DNA from 3 places in the Neobacillus sp. NPDC093182 genome. Region 1 is predicted to be linked to each of the others. Evidence: riboswitches for the same ligand, from Rfam matches in the RefSeq annotation. Region 1 holds a riboswitch; each other region holds the start of a gene.
The links. A riboswitch is a leader RNA that binds a small molecule or an ion and turns the genes downstream of it on or off. The one in region 1 is predicted to bind cyclic di-GMP.
Positions count from the first base shown of each region.

Region 1 (5,974 bases):
TACTTGCCATGCATGTCCTGTAGGCTGCAAAATCGAAGTTGAAGTCAAGGATGGAAAGTATAAAACTAGAGTCGAAAGTATTGAGTTTGAATCTGCTTGGTCACTTGGCTCTAACTGCTTATTAAGCGATGCCGAGGCCATTTCTTATCTGATTGACCGCTGTAATGAGTACGGTCTTGATACCATTGAATTAGGACACTGCTTCTCCGTTACAATGGAAGCTTATGAAAAAGGGTTGATTACGGAAGAGCTGATTTGGGGCGATGCGGATTCCATGATTGACCTAACGAAGAAAATTGCATTCCGTGAAGGCTTTGGCGGTATCCTTGCTGAAGGTCCAGCAAAAGCAACAGCTTCTTGGGGTGCATCAGAACTTTCTATGTCTGTAAAGGGACAATCCATTCCTGCATATGACCCACGTGGTATTCAAGGAATTGGTCTCGGTTATGCAACTAGTAACCGCGGAGCCTGTCATTTACGCGGCTATACGGTTGCCAGTGAAATTGCCGGTATTCCAGAGCCTACAGACCGCCTTAAGCCAGAAGGAAAAGGTAAGTTATTAAAAGTATTCCAAGATATGCTTGCTTTCTCTGATTCTATGAATATTTGTAAGTTTTCATCTTTCTCTGAAAACGCTGAGCATTACGCTGAGCAATATAGTGCCATGACTGGTATTCCGATGACAGCTGATGATGTGATGAAGGCTGGGGAAAGAATTTATAATCTTGAGCGTTATTATAATAACCTCGCTGGATTCGATAAAGAAGAAGATGACTATCTGCCAAAACGCTTCACCGAGGAGCCTGCATCTGGTAATAGTGCAGGTGAGGTCAGCCGTATGGATATTATGCTTAAAGAGTACTACCAAGTACGCGGCTGGGAGGCTGGAAAAGTTACCGAAGCAAAGCTTCGTGAGCTTGAGATTATCGACCCGGAAAATCAATTAGTATAATGCAAGAATCGAAGGCTTCTGCATATTGTGCAGAAGCCTTTTGTTTGGGATATTAGCTATCCGCCTATCCTTCTTGTTTTCACCCGATAATTTTTAATCAGCTCTTTTAGCGTCATGTCATTTGAGGCATAAAACCGAATATAAACACGATTGACTTTAAATGTAGAAGTAATTGAAAGCTCTTCTTCCCTTATTATTTCACCATACCAGTGGTCAGATTTATATATGTAAGGAAATTGATCTGTAATTTGTTTACCGCCTAACTCTTCAAAATACATTCCTAGGTGCTTTCGATTTATTCCACGAAACTCTAATTCCTGCTCAAGCATATTAACCACCCGCTACAGGAGGAAATAGTGCAAATTGATCGGTTTCTTTTACAATAGTCTCAAGACCATCTAAATGAATAATATTTCTTCCGTTTATAAAAACATGAACAAATGGAAGCAGCTCTTTTTCAGGAGTAAATATTTCTCCCTTCAAATCAGGAAACATTTCAACCATCTTATCCAATACATCAATCACCCGTTGACCGTCCGGGTTAACCTCAACCCCAACTCCGCCGCAAATTTGCCGGAGATTAGCAAACACTCTAACTAGCATATCAAACACTCCTCTCCCCTTACTTAAATAGTAAAACTATTTGCAATAATTGTCATCCTTTTTTAACGTAGAAAGAGCTGCCGGGGAGTGACCCGGCAGCTCTTTCTCCTAAAGCGATGTTATACATAAAAAATCGACATAGGCAGTTTATCAAACCCTAAATACAATACAAGTAAGAAGGCGATAACAAACTGTATCCATAAAACTGAAGTTTTTCTATTTTGTGCAACCTTGCTTAGGATCATTTCAAATAAACCAATTACCCATATCCCTACTACCGCTTTTAGTATATACAACAAATCAATATTGGACAGCATGAAAATTAGACCAACACCTGTTGCAATAATTAGCAAATAAAGCACACGTAAAATCATTCGGACAATTTTAGCGCCCTTTTCTTTTCCGCCTTTTAGTAAAAATATAGCGACAATAAATAAAATTAGGGCTAAAACCCAAGCTGTAACGTGACCATGAATCATTTGATTTTCCTCCTATGTATCAATAGCTTATAGCAACACTATCATACCATAGGCATTCAAAAAATCCTAAATAAAACTGGCTGCTAATAATATGAACCTTCAAGAGGATTAACCGAAAAAATATCTCTAAGGACAATATTTTCCCCTTCAATTCCCTGAACCTCTGTTATCTTCGTAATTTTTCTTTTTCCATCATGTGAACGTGAAAGGTGGACAATGATGTCAATTGTTCCAGCGATTTTTTCCCTAATCGCTTGGATAGGAAAATTCATCCCTTCAAGATATGCTATGATTTCCAAGCGGTCAATCATATTACGCGGACTGCTGGAATGTCCTGTTGCAAGAAAACCATCCAGTCCTTTATTTTCTTTCCGAAGTATGTCACGTACATCTTTACCACGAACATCTCCAATAAGATTCCTTTCCTCTTTTGGAATAAAAGTGGAAAGTGCATTAACAAGCGTAGTTTTTCCTGCCCCTGTTCCTCCGCTTACTAGAATATTTAATCTAGCTTTCACACATGTACAGAGGAAGAGTGCCATTTCTTTTGTCATGGTCCCGTTAAGAATTAAATCCTGAAGCTCTAGAGGTTTCCATGAATTCCTTCTAATAGCCAGCCTTGCTGACTTGTACAATTTGTGATCTACATCTTGTACCCAATTAATTTGCTGGATTTGTTTTAATAGCCCCATACATTCCACCCGCCTTGTTTTTGTTTTTTGAAAACCATTTTGCTCACAAAACATAAAGAAGATATGAACGGTTAGGCGAGGTTTAATGAAACACAATAAAAATAACCCCGCCTTTACCGAAAGGGGGGTTAACAAATGAAGTACAACAATGCACATAAAAAGACCTATGTAAACATTGCTGTTATCTATGAAAAACGCCCTGTTCTTTCGGTAACTGGCTGGCGTAGTGCAAATGCACCTTAGCCCCTCTAGCTTTGCGTCACTGATTTTCACCAGTTTTGCCTTTATCGAGAATCAGTGTTTTTACATTTCCGACTGATCTCTTAAACCTATCATAAGTCCTTTTGTCTTAATCTCATATCCTACTATTATATCATTTTTTAAAAATACATAGGTAATATTACCTAATTATATAATTTTCCCAACAATTTAGATTAGATTTACTTTATTTGGGCGAATGAATCACATTACACCAACCTATACATACGATATTAGGAGAAAAAAAGGTAAAGGGTGTTGTTTATGCCAGCGATTGTAGGAGTTGCACAAGTCATATCACTTGGCAGCAGTTCCGTTTTTCATATTGGAGATGTCTACAAAATCATGCCATTTTCATCTGCAAAAACTTTCTCCGGTGCTGGTTCCTTTAATACGGGTGAAAGTTTAAGTGTTCATAATAATAATTTAAGCAATACGAACACATACGATTCAGATGGTATTGATCAAGGAATCTTCCTTAATGCTTAAGGAAAGGTTGATTTTATATGAATTTTTATATTCAGCAAACAATTCAAATAAACTTTATTAAAATTAGCAGTATTACCAATTCTTCTGTCCTGCAGATCGGCAGCGCCGGAATTATTAAACCTGCATCTTATTTGTATAATACAGGAGGTTTTACAAAGCCCGCACCAACTGCAGGAGGTACTCAAACTACAAGCGGGCAATCTAGTAGCCCTGCAGTGCCATTATCAGGCACGAGAGAAGTTGATTCAAAGTGAGGTGATGGTATGTACCAGGATTATTCACAACTTCTTCAATGGGTCCAATTGACTTTGCAGGCACAGGAAAATAGAATTGCTACTCTGGAACACACCATTCAAAAACTTCAGGAAGAAATGAAGCAATTAAATGATAAGCCTAGTATTCGGGTTGATAAGATTGAATATAAATTTGATCAATTGAAGGTTGAAACTCTTGAAGGAACCTTAAACATTGGACTAAATCCATCCGATTTGGCAAATATTGAAGATTTTGCTGTAGAAAATCAATCCTTAAATACTCCTATCCATCCCAAGGCACAAATGCAGCGTTCAATGAAAATAGAAGAATCAATTTATCGGTATTTAGAAACGGAACTGCCAGTACTATTTAAGGAAACCCAAAATCAATTAAATGTTAGATTAGATGATTCCTATTTAGCTTTTATTAAACAAGATATCATGCAACAGCTTCCAGCTAGGATTGATTACCATATACAAAATACTGCAGCCAATAAACGTGACGACGAACAAAGTACAGAGGAGAGCATTATTGCATTACTCAAAGAGGAAATTAGAAAAGGTATTTTAATATTTATTAATCATTTACCAGAGAATGTGAAAGGAATGAATACGCAAAATGAACTTTGAAGTATATAATCGAGACCTCCATGTAGATACAATTAGAATTCTAGGCGTTTCAAGTTCTTCGCTCGTAATGGTTGGCGATACACAAACGATTCAATTAGCAGCAACTTTCGACACACCTGCTGAATCACTCATCATCGGGCCTTATGTGCCACTTTTTTAGGTGTGCTTAAGATCATGCTCCAGAGATCTTCTGTCGTAAACGCCATTAATGTAACCTCGGCTTCCTTTGCCTCTATCATCCAGCTTGGAGATTCCCGTATTATTAATGGATTTTCACGCGCCTTAGCTGTTCAAAGGGAAGCTGAAGTTTTTAATTCAAAAGAAGGTAATTTTTTAAACTACCCTGTGTTTTCGGAACCAATCCCTTTTTTACCAATCAATGAAAGCATGACGATATCTACTCATAATAGCCTTCCTATCATTAAGGTCAATACTATATCTATCCTTGCAATGTCTTCGGATGCCATACTGCACGTTGGAAACAGTCAAAACGTCTCCATGGAAGCACGGGTAAAACATATCAGACATCTGCATCATAATGAGGATGAACAATGACAAGGACGTTGGAATACGATATCACAAGATTACTAAGGGCAAGTAAAGAAAAGGATGTTCGTAAATGCCAGCGATAATTGGTCCAGTTCAGATTGTGAATGTAAGTGGTGGAATTGTTCAATTCGGGGATACTGTATATATTTCTCCAAAAAGTGCTTCAAAGACCAATGCAGGTTCTGGAGGCTTAAATACAGGGGGAATTATATTTACTGCTAGCGGTTTAAGCGGCACAAATGTACTTGATGCTAATTTGCTTGACCAGCCAATAGGCGGGAATAATTAGAAACGACATAAACCTGAATGTTTATGTCGTTTTCTATTTGACTATAGCTTTAATACGTGAGCTCCATCAAAGAAGAATAAAAATCTTTCATTAATTTTTCTCTTCCAAATTTGCTCCAATGCCTTTGTATATAAATTGATTTGTAATCGGTACCGCTCTTCAAGAATAGGTCTTGCCTGGACAAAACCGCCTTTGTAACGATCCGTTATCCCATCCGATTTAAAGTCAATAAGGACGAGTCCATTTTCATCTTCAAAAACACAGTCGATAATCCCCTGGACAAAAACAGATTCTTCTTCATCCTTCCATGTCGGATATACTTCTGACGAAGGCAATGACAGGGTAAAGGGAATCTCACGATGTACCACCTTTGCATTTATTATCCTCTTACCTAAATCTGACTCGAAAAATTTCCCAATGAGTTGTGTATCAATGACCTCCGCCTGTTCGATAGTTAACAGTTCATTATTAACCATCGACTCGATTTGTGTCTTAACAGATTGTATCGTAACAGGTCTTGTTAAATCGACATGCTGCATGACCATATGCAGAGCAGTCCCTCTTTCAGCAGGGGTAAGCGCCTTTTCCTGCATAAACTTTGGCCGTTTTGTAATCGATTTTTTAAATCTGCTTAACAATTCGGTACCACTATGCTCATCAGACATTTCACGCTGACGCTTCATTTCCGATACCGATTGCTTTGAGCGATGGGTGGAGGCATTCTCAAAAGAATACTCCCATGTTAAGCGAGACTCAATTTCCTCTTTATAAGGAGATGT
Region 1 covers NZ_JBIVOI010000006.1:204,345-210,318, reverse strand. The annotation lists gene ACIQAA_RS13325 (aldehyde ferredoxin oxidoreductase family protein) at 1-952, shown strand, start outside; gene ACIQAA_RS13320 (MoaD-like domain-containing protein) at 1,009-1,281, opposite strand; gene ACIQAA_RS13315 (ubiquitin-like small modifier protein 1) at 1,283-1,555, opposite strand; gene ACIQAA_RS13310 (YisL family protein) at 1,675-2,034, opposite strand; gene ACIQAA_RS13305 (ATPase, T2SS/T4P/T4SS family) at 2,118-2,726, opposite strand; cyclic di-GMP riboswitch class I at 2,933-3,019, opposite strand; gene ACIQAA_RS13300 (spore germination protein) at 3,249-3,473, shown strand; gene ACIQAA_RS13295 (spore germination protein GerPB) at 3,491-3,727, shown strand; gene gerPC (spore germination protein GerPC) at 3,737-4,357, shown strand; gene ACIQAA_RS13285 (spore gernimation protein GerPD) at 4,347-4,517, shown strand; gene ACIQAA_RS13280 (spore germination protein GerPE) at 4,532-4,912, shown strand; gene ACIQAA_RS13275 (spore germination protein) at 4,977-5,195, shown strand; gene addA (helicase-exonuclease AddAB subunit AddA) at 5,237-5,974, opposite strand, start outside.

Region 2 (5,974 bases), on a different contig from region 1:
TGCCGTTTGGACCAAACAGGATTGCCTGCGCAAAGGCGCGGGGCTGTCCGAGGGCATAGAGATCAATCTTGTCAAGAAATCTGCCCTTACGGTCAAAGATAAGAATTTTGTCTGTGTCATTTGGGTCCCTTCTGAAACTGGTGATATAGAGGTTGCCATCAGGACCGAAGACCAAACCTTCCGGACGGTTAAAATCGGGGATGGAATCACCCTCAATGAACACATCAATGAATTCCCCGGTTTTCGGATTATAGCGCACTACCCGTCCACCGAGCTGACCTTCTGCAGTATTAGGGTTATTGCGGACGGACACATATAACAAGCCGTCCGGACCAATTACTACACTTCGGGGGAAAAACTGTACTCCAGGTGGGTGTTCAAGATTCCCCTGAAACACCCCAGTGGTACCATCATATGTCCGCACTTCTCCATTCAGTCCGTTCTGTACAATAGTGTCTGCCACAAACAGAATATTTTGTTTCGAAAGCACGATACCGCGCGGGGCGAAAGGGGCGTTAGGGTCATTGGGATGGACGAGAAATCCTTGAAACTGTCCAGTGTGTCTGTCGTACTTTAAAATGCTTCCATTTTGAGGTGCTGGAGGAGGTGGAGGATCTACGTTTTGGTTAGTAACAAGGAGATTACCATTATGGTCGAAGATAAGCCCTCGGGGACCATTTAAGCCATTGTCACCTGATGGAACAAATCTTCCAAGGAACCTGCCCGATTCTGCATCAAATGTCTTTACGGTGTTGTCGAAGCCGTCTCCAATGTAAAGATAGTCATGTCGTTTCATTCTAGATAAAAACTCCCTTCTATTAATATTGTTTTAGATTTAAAAAATATTTTTAAATCTATTATTAATCTATTCGTTTGAGAGCTTTTTGTATGGGACAACCCCTCTGATAAAAAAACACAATTTTAACTTTAGGTAGTCACGCCTAATGGTCAACTAACTCTTACCTTGCTCCTTTCATTGTAAATAAGATGAGGTAGATGTGAGATGCCTACTTCAATTAAACTGCCCCTGTTATCATGACAGAAGTTGAAGTTAAAGACCCAGCAAAAGTAATTTCGTATATTAATATGAAGGGTGGAGTTGGAAAAACTACTCTTACTAAGGAAATTGGCTATTTTCTTGCAACTAAACGTAATAAAAGAATGTTATTGATTTAGACCCGCAATCTAATTTGTAATATAGACAACTTCCACTGTCCTTTATTATTGTGCTAAAGTGTTATCGTGCTAAAATTCTGACAATTATATTGACAATCAAGCTTTTCTTCACATACAATAATTATTAGAATAAAAATATTTGAATGGACTGATAACCTATGAGGCATCCAAAAACAAAATTTAATCAAGTAATGTTTATAAAAGAGGCTGGACTCCAAATCTAATCTGATATGGAATCCAGCCTCTTTCTTTATTCTAATAAAGTGGTAGAGGAGCGAGAAATATGATCATGCTAACAGGTCAAAGTTTAACATTGGAACAAATGAAAGAGGTTTTATATCGAAAAGAGAAGGTTTTTGCATCGGAAAAAAGTATGGAACTTGTAAAAAAGAGCCGTGAAGCGGTAGAGAAAATCGTTTCCGAGCGCAAAGTAGTTTACGGTATCAATACAGGATTTGGAAAGTTTAGTGATGTATTAATCGATAAGGATCATGTCAGAGATTTACAGCTTAATTTAATACGCTCACATGCGTGTGGTGTTGGTGAACCTTTTCCGGAAATTGTTTCCAAAGCAATGGTCCTTTTACGTGCCAATGCACTTTTAAAAGGGTATTCAGGAGTTAGACCAATTGTGATTGAGAAACTATTAGAGCTGGTTAATAGAGAAATCATCCCAGTTATTCCTCAGCAGGGTTCACTGGGTGCCAGCGGGGATTTGGCGCCGCTCTCCCATTTGGCCTTAGTGCTTATTGGGGAAGGGGAGGTAATTTACAAAGGAAATCGGATGGATTCAATCCATGCGCTTCAAATGGAAGGGATTCTTCCGATAACATTAGAGGCAAAAGAGGGCCTTGCGTTAATAAATGGAACGCAGGCGATGACCGCCATGGGAGTTGTCGGCTATCTTGAAGCGGAACAGCTGGCATTTGAAAGTGAACTTATCGCAGCCATGACAATGGAAGGATTGAACGGAATCATTGACGCGTTTGCAGAGGAGGTTCATATAGCAAGAGGATACCAGCAGCAAATTGACACGGCAGCAAGAATTCGACGTTACCTAAGTGATAGTTTATTAACCAGTGTTCAAGGAGAATACCGGGTTCAGGATGCTTATTCGATAAGGTGTATTCCACAGGTTCATGGTGCTTCCTGGCAGGCACTGGATTATGTAAAAGAAAAATTAGAAATCGAAATGAATGCGGCTACAGACAATCCATTGATATTTGATGATGGGGAAAAGGTTATTTCCGGCGGGAACTTTCATGGGCAGCCGATTGCCTTCGCGATGGACTTTATGAAAATTGCGGTTGCCGAGCTTGCTAATATTTCTGAAAGACGTATCGAGAGATTAGTAAATCCACAGTTGAATGATCTGCCGCCTTTTTTAAGCCCGGAGCCTGGATTGCAGTCAGGTGCGATGATTATGCAGTATGCCGCGGCGTCGTTAGTATCAGAAAATAAAACACTTGCACACCCAGCAAGTGTCGATTCCATTCCCTCATCTGCGAATCAAGAGGACCATGTGAGTATGGGAACGATAGCCTCTAGACATGCTTATCAAATTATCCAGAATGCTCGCAGAGTGCTCGCGATTGAACTAATTTGTGCCATGCAGGCCGTTGAAATTCGCGGGGTAGAAAAAATGGCCAGCCAGACCAAGAAGATGTATGACAAGGGGAGGGAGCTTGTTCCTTCCATAAAGAAGGATCGAATCTTTTCCAAAGATATCGAAAGGGCTGCAGCCGGTCTAAAGGAAATGGACTTAAGGATGTTCATTCAAAATTTTGTTAAATAAGCAAAAAAGGCGTGAAATTCACGCCTTTTATTCTACGTCTTTCGTTTCAACTCTATTCTTAAATGCTTCTTGTACTACAATAAACTCCTCATCCCCAATGGCATCCTTTGAGTGTCTCTCAACTAAGTTATCTTTTGGTAAATTTCCAGGATGACCCTTCTTTTTATGGTTAAAATGTTCTCCACGTGCCAAATTAAACACTCCTTTCGTCTTCGAATGTATCATTCCCAAACGAAGGAAATTTATTAGTGAAGATGAGTAGGAAAGAGTATTATTTACCTTCTATTTTTTCATCAGACTTTGCAGGTTTGCACATACGATCAAGAAGGTAACCAAAAAAAACAACAAAGGCAATCGGAATAGCGTAATTTAACACATGAATGGTTGTCATTGATTAGATTCACCACCATTATTTGAATATTTAGTATATTTTAATGGTGTTTATAATAGATGTCAATTGTCACAAAATAGACAAAATTCACAGGATTTTTTAGTCTTTTTGGAGCATTTTACAAAATCTTTCCCTAGGTAAAATAAACTAATTTCGACTGCAACTGCTTCCTTTTTCCAATAAACTTCCATTTAAATTGTAAAATATAGACATTATGCGAGAATCTTAAGGGGGTTTTTGTAGAAAATTGGAATAAATTGTGTAAAAAAAAGGTTCGAAAAAATAAACTATTTGACAAAATACAACACGTTACTAAAAAAGTACTAGATATAATAAACATAGTAATTATGAATCAGGAAGACTTGTCTATCAAATATACTGAATAATCAATGATTTATGAGCATTTCGAAACAGAAAAGGGCAAACCTATTGAAAAATAGGGACGCAAAGCCGAGGATCTAAGGTATATATTTTACTATGATGGCCGGGCTGCCTGGAATACGAATATGTATTTTGGGAGTGAGTGAGAGTGGCAATAGTTGATTGTATGAAGAATGGAATGGACGCAGAATGGTTAGCTCTTATTTTAGAGGCAAAGGAGCTTGGAATTTCAAAAGAAACAATCCTTAATTTTCTCCATCAGAACGAAGTAGGAGAGGTCGTACTAAAAAATCGTTAAGATACATAAGTGAACAAAGCATACTACAAAAACCAGGTAGTATGCTTTGTTCTTTTATTATTCGTTATTATTTTGGCCAATTCGCCACTTATTGAATTCAATAAAGTCGCGAAATTGTTCTTTTGAAACACCCGAATCCATCGCTTCTTTTACAATGCTCATCCAATCGCTATCTAATTCTTCTTTATTAATGTGTTCATTTATTAGATGATCAACAGGTACGTTTAATACAGAAGAAATCTTTTCAAGGAATTGAATAGATGGATTTCTTTGCAGGTTTCTTTCTAGAGAGCTTAAATAAGATTTAGCAACTCCAGCTTGCTCGGCAAGTTCTGATAATGACATCTTTTTTTCTAACCGCAGTTTTTTTACACGATCACCTATCATGGGCTCACACACCTAATTTTTATTATTACTATAATAATTTTATCAGAAAAGCTGAAAAAGTTCCATATTAAGAACGGCCTATTATGACAAAAATATTTCTCGAAATCAAAAACTTTTTGAAAAAATGTTAGCTTAGCGATAATATTAAAATGTGTTTCCAATTCTATAAGAATACATAAAAATAATATAAAAAGGTTGGGAAGATCATGATTGTCCTTAAATCACAGCGGGAAATTGAGAGAATGAAAAAAGCAGGGGAAATTCTTGCTTCATGTCATAAAGAAATTGCAAAAATGATTAAACCAGGTATAACAACTTGGAAAATTGATGAATTTGTGGATGATTATCTTTTAAAACACAATGCTGCCCCACAGCAAAAGGGCTATAAGGGCTATAAATATGCCACATGTGCGAGTATTAACGACGAAGTATGCCATGGATTCCCAAGAAAGGAACCGTTAAAGGAAGGCGATATCGTAACCATAGATATGGTCGTCAATTATAATGGAGGGTTAGCGGATTCAGCATGGTCTTATGCTGTTGGGAAAGTCGCAAAAGAAACAGAGCATTTATTAAAAGTTACAAAAGAGGCACTGTATAAAGGAATTGAACAGGCAGTCCCTGGAAATAGGATTGGAGATATTGGTCATGCTATTCAAACCTATGTTGAAGGGGAAGGCTTATCGGTTGTTCGTGATTTTATTGGTCATGGAATTGGTGCCGTCATTCATGAAAAACCCGATGTACCACATTATGGACTGCCTGGAAAAGGTCCTAGAATAAAAGAAGGTATGGTATTTACGATTGAGCCAATGGTCAATATCGGTATGTATCAAACAAAAATGGATAGTAATGGCTGGACAGCTAGGACGATTGATGGTAAATATTCTGCTCAATATGAACACACCATTGCCATCACCAAGAATGGTCCGATTATTTTAACTGAACAGGAAAAATAAAAAAACAGATCCTTGGGATCTGTTTTACTTATTTTTGCGAAGGTTTCCTAATTCTTCGACCAAAGCCTGCATTTCGTTAGGGCTAAAAGAAGGTTTTTTCATAACCATCTCATAAATCTCTTTTAATTCCTCGTACATTTCTTCATCAAAGTGTGAAGGTTTAATGGCTCCTAGATTTAATACCTTTAATTTTTCTTTTATTTGTTCAATCATATACTCCACATTTTCAACTGTTTTCTCTGATAAATTCATCCCGTCACCCTTTCAGTATTCGTAACTTTATCTTTCCACTTTCGTTGATGGATGTCAATCTAAACTTGTTTTAATGCTTCTATTGATGGGTAATAAAATAATAGGATTAAAATATGGTCATTTCTTGCATTTGGCAGGAAGCTTAAAGCAAAATATAAAGTGGAGTATATTGGTATTATTTACATGGTGACGAAAAGAATGATAAAAACATTTTGGAAGGAGAGGTTAAAAAAATGGGTAAAAATTTATTTTTGAAAGGCATGTTCTATGGTGCCTTAGCAGGTGGAGCACTAAGCTTATTAGATAAAAAAACACGTCAGGATATGAAGGTCAAT
Region 2 covers NZ_JBIVOI010000002.1:174,546-180,519, reverse strand. The annotation lists gene ACIQAA_RS05470 (Vgb family protein) at 1-796, opposite strand, end outside; gene ACIQAA_RS05465 (AAA family ATPase) at 1,036-1,176, shown strand; gene hutH (histidine ammonia-lyase) at 1,460-2,971, shown strand; gene ACIQAA_RS05455 (hypothetical protein) at 2,999-3,163, opposite strand; cyclic di-GMP riboswitch class I at 3,772-3,859, shown strand; gene ACIQAA_RS05450 (anti-repressor SinI family protein) at 3,892-4,041, shown strand; gene ACIQAA_RS05445 (helix-turn-helix domain-containing protein) at 4,099-4,428, opposite strand; gene map (type I methionyl aminopeptidase) at 4,635-5,387, shown strand; gene ACIQAA_RS05435 (DUF1128 domain-containing protein) at 5,412-5,639, opposite strand; gene ACIQAA_RS05430 (YtxH domain-containing protein) at 5,873-5,974, shown strand, end outside.
Region 2: another riboswitch for cyclic di-GMP. It lies ahead of ACIQAA_RS05450 (anti-repressor SinI family protein); the one in region 1 lies ahead of ACIQAA_RS13305 (ATPase, T2SS/T4P/T4SS family).

Region 3 (5,974 bases), on a different contig from region 1:
CTTACCGTAGTCTGGAATAGCAATTTGCTCAAAGTCACTAACTAACTTTTTAAGGCCTTTTGCCAGTATTTCACCTGACAAAGGCATTCCGTGACCAGTTACAGCAACTGTTGGCTGCAGAGTTTCTATTGTTCTAACTGATTCCCAAGCTGCTTGCCAATCTGTTGTAAGATATCTCGGTGGTCCACTTATTTCCATTTCTTGTGTAAGAACCTTATAAAGAGAATCTTGTTTAACGGTAACAAATGCATCTCCTGCTAGTAGAGCCCGATCTTCTTCTCTAAATAGCGACACATGTCCTGGAGTATGCCCAGGGGTATGTACCCAGCGAAAACCTGGCAAATGCGGTACACTTCTATCAGAAGGAAGTTTTTGAATATGATTCCCCAAATTAATTGGTTCATTTGGGAACATTGGGGACATTTTAGCAACCAAACCACCTTCCACAGTAGGATCTGGCTCTGGATAACTCATTTTTCCAGTCAGGAAAGGTAACTCTAACTCATGTGCATATACAGGAACATTCCAATGATTAATTAATTCAATAATTGCTCCCACGTGGTCAAAATGACCATGTGTTAAAATGATTGCTTGAGGACGCCTATTAGCACCGAAACGTTCTTCAGTAACTGAAATTATTTCGTTAGCTGATTCAGGCATCCCTGCGTCAACTAAAACAAAATTCTTAGTTTCTGGATTTCCAACCAAACAAATATTCACAATTTGAATGGTATGGCTATATAAATCGGGCAGTACCTCTATTCCAATACCACTTCCTATTGAAGTTGTTGGAATAAATTTATAATCACCGCCATAGGACATTTCTTGATCCATTCTTAAACCTCCTTAACTATTTTAGCAATTTGTCTAACAAAGCTATTTTGCTCTTTTAATCACTATCCTATGATGAAGGTTTATTTTAAAAAGAATCGTATGATTAATTACCATTTACATAAGAAAAAACGCTTGGATATGTATCCAAGCGTCCCCTAATTACCGCGCAAAGCGATGATTTCCGATTGTTACCGTTACTTCACGTGAAAAAATCCACTGACTTGAAGCTGTTTTTGGATTATAGAAAAATAAAGAACCATTTCCTTTACCCATCAAAGCGATTGCTTCATTAACTGCTCTTTTAGACTCTGCGTCAGCTGGCTTATTGATTTCGCCATTTGCAACAGGTGTAAATGCATAGTGTCCATTTGAGATTTGATAAATGACTCCACGAACTGTGTTAGGGAAGTCTGGACTTTTCACTCGGTTAAGAATAACAGTCGCAACAGCTACCTTTCCAGCATATGGCTCGCCAACTGCTTCTGCACGAACTAATCGCGCCATTAATTCTTCATCTGCCGCTGAAATTGGAGAGTTTGGCAGAATCATATTTTGACCTGCAATAAGAGGTTTACTATTGTTTGCACTCATTAAGCTATTAATAGGAATACCAAATCCTTTAGCTATTTTCCAATATGTCTCACCGTATTGAATTTTGTGAGTTGTTGCTGCTTCGGACTTAGTGATACCTGTAAATGCTGACATTGACAAAATTAATCCTGCTGCAATAACAAGTTTTTTTAGTTTATTCATGTTTAATGGCCTCCTAGTATTCTGGTTGTTTTCTCTACTAATAAGGCTATCAGTTGTAACATACTTAATCATTAACCAAAAAAAACCAGTGCTTAAATAACACAAATGGCTCCTGCTATGAAAGCATCTATCTAGTAAATGGAATTAGTAACCAACTAATTATCATTTCCATAATCAATCCACTAATGGATAACCGTGGAAAAATTATTACATACTATTTCAGGCCTATTTCATGAAATAACAATGTAATAATGACAATCTTCACTAAAATGACAAAAAATCCCTCAATTTTTCACAGGTTTCTCCCTAAATCTTTGGTAATAATATAATAGAAGACAAAATGATGGAGGTTTTTTAAATGGATAGTCAGTTAGTGAACATACTTAACAAACAAATTGCAAACTGGTCTGTATTGTATATCAAGTTACATAATTACCATTGGTATGTGAAGGGTGGTCAGTTTTTTACCTTACACGCTAAATTTGAAGAATTCTATAACGAAGCGGGATTGCATGTCGATGAATTAGCAGAACGATTACTTGCAATCGGTGGAAATCCAGTTGCAACGATGAGAGAATGTCTTGAACTTTCATCTATTCAAGAAGCACAAGGAAGCGAAACTGCTGAAGAAATGGTTCAAACCATTATAAATGATTTTTCAATTATTATTGGTGAATTAAAAGAAGGTATGAGCTTTGCCGAAGAAAAGGACGATGAAACCACAGGTGATATGCTCCTTGCCATTCATTCCGGTTTAGAAAAACATGTATGGATGTTAACAGCATTCCTTGGCAAATCGATTTAAATGTAATAGAAATAAATAAGACTCAGCAAATGCTGAGTCTTATTTATTTCGGTATCGAGCAATGAAAACTAAGCAGATGGTAATAATCGTGAAGGCGGTAAACGCCAAGATTGGAATCGTGATAAATCCAAGCCAATTAATATAATCTTTTGAGCAAGGTACACCACTTTTACACATTTCAAATTGCTGCAAATAAGGAATCTTTTGTAAAGCCGTATGGTAGCCTGAAATAAGCATTCCAATAATCGACAATGGTAATGTGTATTTCACAATATCATCATCATTCCGGTAAAAGGCAATTCCTAGAATGATCGCTAATGGATACATAAAAATTCGCTGATACCAGCAAAGCGTACAGGGAATATAGTGGAGAACTTCACTGAAATACAAACTCCCAATGGTCGCGATAAGTGCTGCAACCCATGCAAGCAGTAATGGTTTATTCATTCCCTTTCTCCTTAGCGGCTTCCTCTACTAATTTGTTTAAATCGTCCATCGTTTGTCCATCAAATCGCTTTCCATTAACAAAAATGGTTGGTGTTCCACTAACTCCTAATTTCCCCCCAAGAGACTCATCACTTTCCCAAGCGTCTTCTGGAGCTTTCGTACCAAAATAAGCAACTACCTTCTTAACTTCTTCTTCACTAGCCATTTCTTCTAATGTTTCAGTTAAAAATTCCTCTGTAAAAACATCAATCGTTTCATATCGAGTATCTTCCGGCTGTTTATCATAAATAAGTTCATGAAACTCCCAAAATTTTTCGTTGCCTAACTCATGATAGACTGCCTCTGAGAATTTAGCTGTCCGCTCTGAATCAACATTAATAAATGGATAATGGAAATAATAAAATTTAGCTTTGCCCGTATCAACAAATTCTTTTACTATTAGTGGTACCACATTGTCAGCAAAGTTTTTACAATTGGGACACTTATAATCGCCGAATTCTACAATTGAAACAGGGGCTGATTCTTCACCGAGAAAAGGCTGATTTGAATAATCAATCTCTTCTTTAGCACTATCATCAGCTTTCTGGTTATTGGCTAGAAAGATAAACCCGATAATAGCTATTGCAATCAATCCAATAATCCAAAAAACAAATTTTGATGAAGAGGATTGCGGTTTCGTCGTTCCTTTTTTAGTACTATTTTTTCGTTGAGCCATAATCAAACTCCTTAATTATGTGATAGTTTTAACTTTGAATCTGTAATGTTAGATTAAATTTTACTAAACTTATACTGTAATGAAAATAAAAATGCCTAGGCACAGAACACGTATTATTAGATTATCCCAATAACGAAAAAAGGCCCATTTTAATGGACATTTTTTGTTAGGCAATTTCTTTTTTCATAATCCCTTTGCGGCAGAAGGCAGTCTAAGACGCAGGTTAATCAAAGGAGGACATGGTTATGTATTAGAAGGGTCTTTTAGGAAGTCCTTAATTTCATCAACAGTAATTCCTAAATTTCGAGCTTCTAAAATGAGTTCTAGCCATTCCTTATCTACTTCTTTTTCATCTAATGGAGTGGTTAACATGGTACTGGGTGTCCTCCTAAAATATTAGTTTTTAGGCAGCTCAGCCGTCATAGTTTAGCACTTTAGACCTGTAGCTTTGCGTCCCAATCTTTCGATAGGTTTGCCTTTATCTAATTAAAGTTATAAAACTCATAAGCAAATAGTACCACATTTATTCTTTATATCGAACATAAATAATTCTAAAAATATCGACATTTTTTTACATTTCTTCCAAACGTCTGTTACAATTAAAAAAAAAAGAAACATAATAAAGTAAATTTAGGTATTAAGAATAATCAAAATGTTAAATTATACAAAAATACAGTTATCTTCACCTATGAGTAAGTTCCTAATAATATAAATATTAATATTACAGGAAAGTTCTTTATAAAGTATAGTTTCCAGTTTAATAGGAAACGGTTCTAGATAATAAATATCATGGAGAAGGTCGGAGATAGACAGTAAAATGATTAAAAGTTGAAATAGGCTAGTGATACTTATTACTTGTATTATTCTGTCTTTTATTGTAATCATAAAACATACAACCACATGTTTTATTCCAGATACAGTGGTTAATAATTTTTTGGGTAGTTTGATAAAATAAAATGATGATATTTCATTGAAGGAGTTTAAATGATGACTGAAAAAAAACATTTTACAGGTTATATTGGAACATACACAAAAGGTGAAAGCGAAGGAATCTATTCTTTCACACTAGACACGGATGAAAGGACGATCGTTGACGTTAAGGTGGCAGCTAGGTTAGAAAACCCAACCTATTTAACAATTAGCTCTGATAATCAATACTTATATTCAGTAGGAAAAGAAGGAGGATTAGGAGGATTAGCTGCTTTTTCTATTAATGATAACGGCGAGTTAACAGCAGTAGACGGTCAATTTTCAGAAGGATCACCACCATGTCATGTAAGTGTAGACACTAAAAACAAATATGTATTTAGCGCTAATTATCATAAAGGAAGCGTTGAATCCTATTTGCTTAATAAAGAAGACGGCTCCGTGCAACCTGCTGTTTCGATTATTAAACACGAAGGTTCAGGTCCAGACCCTAGACAGGAAAAAGCGCATACACATTATGCAGGATTAACACCAGACGAAAAATATTTAACCGTTGTTGAATTGGGAATTGATGCGCTGATTACCTATAAAGTCGGTGAAAACGGCTCACTTGAAAAGGTTAACCTGCTGCCATTAAAAGCTGGCAGTGGTCCTAGGCATCTCGCATTTCATCCTAATGGCAAATATGCTTATATTATGACCGAGTTTAGCTCAGAGGTAATAGCGTTAAACTATCATCCGGAAAACGGTCATTTTACGGAAATACAATATGTTTCAACTCTCCCGGAAGATTTTAAAGAAAATAACCAAGGAAGTGCCATTCATATTTCAGCGGACGGCCGTTTTGTTTATGCTGGTAACCGCGGTCACAACAGTATTGCCCTGTTTCAAGTTAATCAAGAGTCAGGTGAACTAAGCTTTGTGGAACACACGTCAACAGAGGGGGATTGGCCAAGGGATTTTGAGATTGACCCTTCTGAAAAATTCATTGTGGCTTCAAACCAAGAATCGAGCAATATAGTTCTATATTCAAGGGATGAGAGCACTGGAAGATTGACTCTCTTACAATCAGATATTAAGGTACCACACCCGGTTTGTGTTAAGTTTATAAGAAATTAGCACTTACCTCTAAGGATGTGTTAACGGTGGATTTCTTTCATAGTCAGGAAACACTAACAACATTTGAGTGGATACTTCGAGCAGTCGTAGCCTATTTCTTTTTGATTCTTGTAGCCAAGGTGATGGGCCAGCGTTCCATTGCACAGCTAAGATTGATTGATTTCGCAATTGCTCTAATAATCGGAAACATTATAGCTCACCCATTATCAGATGAACATCTTGGACTAAAAGGTTCTATTACGACTACAGTGGTGTTGGTGGTATTGTATATAGGCAGTGTTTATACCATTTTAAAATTTCCACGAATAAGAAACCTAATTACTCCTCCTCCCATCACACTTGTTAGGGACGGAGAGATTATCTATAAAGGATTA
Region 3 covers NZ_JBIVOI010000027.1:10,927-16,900, reverse strand. The annotation lists gene ACIQAA_RS30690 (MBL fold metallo-hydrolase) at 1-834, opposite strand, end outside; gene ACIQAA_RS30685 (cell wall hydrolase) at 994-1,587, opposite strand; gene ACIQAA_RS30680 (Dps family protein) at 1,946-2,392, shown strand; gene ACIQAA_RS30675 (disulfide oxidoreductase) at 2,432-2,839, opposite strand; gene ACIQAA_RS30670 (DsbA family protein) at 2,832-3,554, opposite strand; gene ACIQAA_RS30665 (anti-repressor SinI family protein) at 3,798-3,926, opposite strand; cyclic di-GMP riboswitch class I at 3,958-4,041, opposite strand; gene ACIQAA_RS30660 (lactonase family protein) at 4,542-5,600, shown strand; gene ACIQAA_RS30655 (DUF421 domain-containing protein) at 5,627-5,974, shown strand, end outside.
Region 3: another riboswitch for cyclic di-GMP. It lies ahead of ACIQAA_RS30665 (anti-repressor SinI family protein); the one in region 1 lies ahead of ACIQAA_RS13305 (ATPase, T2SS/T4P/T4SS family).